One region of the Streptomyces sp. NPDC059564 genome, then DNA from elsewhere that is predicted to be linked to it. Evidence: riboswitches for the same ligand, from Rfam matches in the RefSeq annotation. Region 1 holds a riboswitch; the other holds the start of a gene.

Evidence for each region. Region 1 has a riboswitch for S-adenosylmethionine ahead of ACFV0Q_RS34730 (aminotransferase class V-fold PLP-dependent enzyme). Riboswitches for the same ligand answer to the same signal wherever they lie in the genome.
Region 2: linked by a shared signal. The riboswitch ahead of thrC (threonine synthase) and the one ahead of ACFV0Q_RS34730 (aminotransferase class V-fold PLP-dependent enzyme) in region 1 are both predicted to bind S-adenosylmethionine.

The regions. Positions count from the first base shown of each region.
Region 1 is NZ_JBHWBP010000352.1:5,355-7,741, reverse strand. Features, by position in the region: gene ACFV0Q_RS34730 (aminotransferase class V-fold PLP-dependent enzyme) at 1-1,283, opposite strand, end outside; SAM riboswitch class IV at 1,504-1,620, opposite strand; gene trpD (anthranilate phosphoribosyltransferase) at 1,703-2,387, opposite strand, start outside.
Region 2 is NZ_JBHWBP010000016.1:32,953-35,339, forward strand. Features, by position in the region: gene thrC (threonine synthase) at 1-1,166, opposite strand, end outside; SAM riboswitch class I at 1,160-1,318, opposite strand; gene ACFV0Q_RS05860 (glucosyl-3-phosphoglycerate synthase) at 1,504-2,387, shown strand, end outside.

The sequences.
Region 1 (2,387 bases):
GCGCCGAAGCTGACGCGGATCGCGTTCAGCGAGCGTTCGCCCGGCGCCGCCTCCGGCGCCCCGCACTCGCCCTGGGCCTGCGGCTCGCTGCCGAGCAGGGTGCGCACCAGCGGGTGGGCGCAGAACAGGCCGTCGCGGACGCCGATTCCGTACTCGGCGGACAGTGCGGCGGCGAAGTGGGAGCTGTTCCAGCCGTCGACCACGAAGGAGATGACGCCCACCCGCGGGGCGTCGTCCCCGAACAGGGACAGGACGCGGACCGCCGGGACCTCGGCCAGGCCTTCGCGGACCTTGGCGATGAGGTGGCGTTCGCGGGCGACGAGGTTCTCGAACCCGGCCTCCTCCAGCGCCCGGCAGGCCGAGGCGATGGAGTAGACGCCGATGACGTTCGGGGAGCCGGCCTCGTGGCGGGCGGCGGTGGTGTGCCACTCGACGTCGACGCCGCCGGCATCCTCCCCGCCGACGCGTCGCGTGACCTTGCGGGAGGCGCCGCCGCCGGCGAGGTACGGCTCGGCCTCCTGGAGCCAGTCGGCGCGCCCGGCGAGGACGCCCGAGCCGAAGGGCGCGTAGAGCTTGTGCCCGGAGAAGGCGACCCAGTCCACGTCCAGGTCCCGCACCGAGACGGGGTGGTGCGGGGCCAGCTGGGCGGCGTCCAGCACGATCCGCGCGCCGTGGGCGTGCGCGGCTGCGGCGAGCTCCTTGACCGGCCACAGCTCGCCGGTGACGTTGGAGGCGCCGGTGACGCAGACCAGGGCCGGGCCGTAAGGCTCGCGGTCGGCCAGCGCCCGCTCCAGGGTGGCGACGGCCTCGTCCGGGGTGCGGGGGGCGTTGAGGTAGCTGACCTGCGCGTCCGTCCACGGCAGCAGCGAGGCGTGGTGCTCGGTCTCGAAGACGAAGACCTGGCAGCCGGCCGGGAGGACGGCGGCGAGCAGGTTCAGCGAGTCGGTCGTCGACCGGGTGAAGACCACCTGGTCGCCGGGGCGGCAGTCCAGGAACTCGGCGACCGTGACGCGGCTCTGCTCGAACAGGTCGGTGGACAGCTGCGAGAGGTACCCGGCGCCGCGGTGGACGCTGCCGTAGTACGGGGCGTACGCGGCCACGTCGTCCCAGACCCGCTGCAGCGCCGGGGCGCTGGCCGCGTAGTCGAGGGCGGCGTAGGTGACCTCGCCGCCGGTGACGAGCGGGACGGTGACGTCCCGGCCGAGCACCGGCAGCGGCGCGGCACAGGCGGGGTCGACGGCGGTGGTGGCGGCGGCGTCGGTGGCGTTCAGGAATGCGGACATGGCGGTGTCTCCCGGCAGGCAGGGCTGAATGGCTTCGGTGTGCCCGTACGCGGGTACGGCTCGGCGGCCGGCCACAGGGGTACGGGAAGAGCCTCGGAACGATGTGGGGGTACGCCTGAGCGACCCTGTCCGAGGGGTGAAGAAGGGGCGGAGTCGCCCTATCGCATTCGCTTGCTCACGGAAAAAGCTCCTCGAAGACCCAGGACCCCTGGTATCGAGGGATCCGCGCTTGCCGTAGACCTCGCTGCCTACGACCTGGTCATCACCCGGGGCACCCCGCCACGGAAGGAGGGTTGCCGGACAGCGAGCCGGGGCCAAAACGCTGTCACTCGTGACCTGAGCAGCATCCTGCCACAAGATCCCCCACGCACAAGACCCCGGTCCACATCGTGGACCGGGGCCGGGCGTGCGGAGGCATGTCAGGCCTGGCTGGCCGCCGCCCAGCGCTCCAGGGCCGCACGGGCCGCGCCCGAGTCGACCGACTCGGCCGCACGGGCGATGCCGGCCGCCAGCTGCTCCTCCAGCGACCCGGTGCCCGGATCCAGCGCCACCAGCGCCGCCGCCGAGTTCAGCAGGACGGCGTCGCGCACCGGCCCCGTCTCCCCCGCCAGCAGCCGCCGGGCCACGTCCGCGTTGTACGAGGGGTCGCCGCCGCGCAGCTCTCCGACGTCGACCAGCGGGATCCCGACGTCACGCGGGTCGAACGGCAGCTCGGTGACGGTGCCCTCGCGGACCCACCAGACCCGGGAGGTGGCGGTCGTGGTCAGCTCGTCGAGCCCGTCGTCGCCGCGGAACACGAGGGCCGAGGAGCCCCGCTCCGCGAGGACCCCGGCCACGATCGGGGCCACCCGGGGGTCGGCGACGCCGGTCGCCTGGGCCCGGACCTTGGCCGGGTTGGTCAGCGGACCCAGGAAGTTGAAGGTGGTCCGGATGCCCAGCTCCTTGCGGGCCGCCGCCACGTGCCGCAGCGCCGGGTGGAACTTCACGGCGAAGCAGAAGGTGATGCCCGCCGCCTCGACGACCTCCACCACCCGGGCCGGGGGCAGGTCGAGGTTGACGCCGAGCTTCTCCAGGACGTCCGAGGAGCCGCTGGCCGAGGACGCG
Region 2 (2,387 bases), on a different contig from region 1:
TCGATGAGCTTCTTCGTCACGCCGACGGTCACGCCGCCCGCGGTCTCGGCGAAGATGCCCTCGGTCTGCGCCAGGATCTTGATGGCCTCGACGATCTGCGTGTCGTCGACGTCCTCGACGTAGCCGCCGGTGCGCCGCGCGATGTCCAGCACGTACGGGCCGTCCGCCGGGTTGCCGATGGCGAGGGACTTGGCGATGGTGTCCGGCTTCTGCGGGCGAACCACGTCGTGGCCGGCCTTGAACGCGCTCGACACCGGGGAGCAGCCCTCGGCCTGGGCGCCGAAGATCTTGTACGGCTTGTCCTCGACCAGTCCGAGCTTGATCAGCTCCTGCAGACCCTTGTCGATCTTCGTGAGCTGGGAGCCGGACGCGATCGGGATGACGATCTGGTCGGGCAGCTGCCAGCCGAGCTGCTCGCAGATCTCGTAGGCCAGGGTCTTGGAGCCCTCGCCGTAGTAGGGGCGCAGGTTGACGTTGACGAAGCCCCAGCCCTCGCCCAGCGGGTCGCCGATGAGCTCGGAGCAGAAGCGGTTCACGTCGTCGTAGTTGCCCTCGATGCCGACGAGCTCGCCCCCGTAGACACCGGCCATGACGACCTTGCCCTGCTCCAGGTCGTGCGGGATGAACACGCAGGAGCGGAAGCCCGCCCGGGCGGCCGCGGCGCCGACGGCGCCGGCCAGGTTGCCGGTGGAGGAGCAGGACAGGGTGGTGAAGCCGAAGGCGCGGGCCGCCTCGACGGCGATGGCCACGACGCGGTCCTTGAAGGAGTGCGTCGGGTTGCCCGAGTCGTCCTTCACGTACAGCTTGCCGGTGACGCCCAGCTCCTTGGCCAGGTTCCGCGCGTCCACGAGCTTGGTGAAGCCGGGGTTCAGGCTCGGCTTGGAGGCCACGTCCGCCGGGACCGGCAGCAGCGGCGCGTAGCGCCAGATGTTGTTCGGGCCGGCCTCGATCGCCGCGCGCAGGGCTTCGACGTCTTCAGATGAACCCGTGCCGAGCGGCAGGTCGTAGGCGACTTCCAGCGGCCCGAAGCACTCGACGCAGGCGAAAATGGGGCCGAGCTCGAAGCGGGTGCCGCACTCGCGACAGGAAAGTCCGGTGGCAGGTCCGAGGTCGACAGAGGTAGCGGCAGTCTGTGCAGCCATGATGGCGAGGCCCTTTCTCCTCATCTTCCCCATGGCGCACTTCGCCATGAGACGGAATTGGCACCTTCCCTAGCCGGGGACCTCGCGGGAGTACGTTCGAAAACGCATCGCGAGAACCGACTGGAGGGTTGCCGGGGCTTCAACGGGCCGTGTCCCTCTGCCCCTCTGGATGAGCGGTATGGCACCGGCACACGCGCTCTGTGGCGCGCCGGTGCGTTTGTACGCGGGACCCCCGGCATGCGGTGGTCCTTCGCGTTGTTCAAGACTGTAACCGAAGGGCCGGGCGGTTGAGACAGCCGTCCGAACGGCGAGATGGATCACATTTCGACCGAAACCGCCGATCGACCAGGGAGTGCCGAGAGTGCTGGATGAGGTGGAGCGCTGGCTGGCAGACCGCTCCTGGTCCGCCGCCGACCGACCGCTCGACCAGCTGCTGGACCGGAAACGGGCGGCCGGGACGACGGTCAGCGTGGTGCTGCCGGCGCTCAACGAGGAGGCCACGGTCGGGGAGATCGTGGCGGTGATCCGGCGCGATCTCATCGAGGGCCTCGCGAGCCCCTTGGTGGACGAACTGGTGGTGGTGGACTCCGGCTCCAGCGACCGTACGGCGGAGGTCGCGGCCGCGGCGGGCGCCCGCGTGGTGCACCGGGACGCGATCCTGCCGCGGATCCCCGCGCTGCCCGGCAAGGGCGAGGTGCTGTGGCGCTCGCTGCTCGCCACGACGGGGGACGTCGTCTGCTTCGTCGACGCCGACCTGCGGGACTTCTCGGCGTCCTTCGTCTCCGGGATCGTCGGCCCGCTGCTGACCGATCCGCAGGTGCAGTTCGTCAAGGCCATGTACGACCGCCCGCTGGGCGACGCTCCCGGCCAGGGCGGGCGGGTGACGGAGCTGGTCGCCCGGCCCCTGCTGAACCTGCACTGGCCGCAGCTGGCCGGGTTCGTCCAGCCGCTGGGCGGCGAGTACGCCGTACGGCGCTCCCTGCTGGAACGTTTGCCCTTCCCCGTCGGGTACGGCGTCGAGCTGGGCCTGCTGGTCGACGCGCTGCACACGGTCGGGCTGGACGCGCTGGCCCAGGTCGACGTCGGGGTCCGGCTGCACCGCCACCAGGACGGGCAGGCGCTGGGCCGGATGGCCGCCGCGATCTACCGCACGGCGCAGCTGCGGCTCTCGCGCGCGCACCTCGTACGGCCGGAGCTGACGCAGTTCGAGCGGGGGCCGGACGGGTTCGTCCCGCACACCTACCC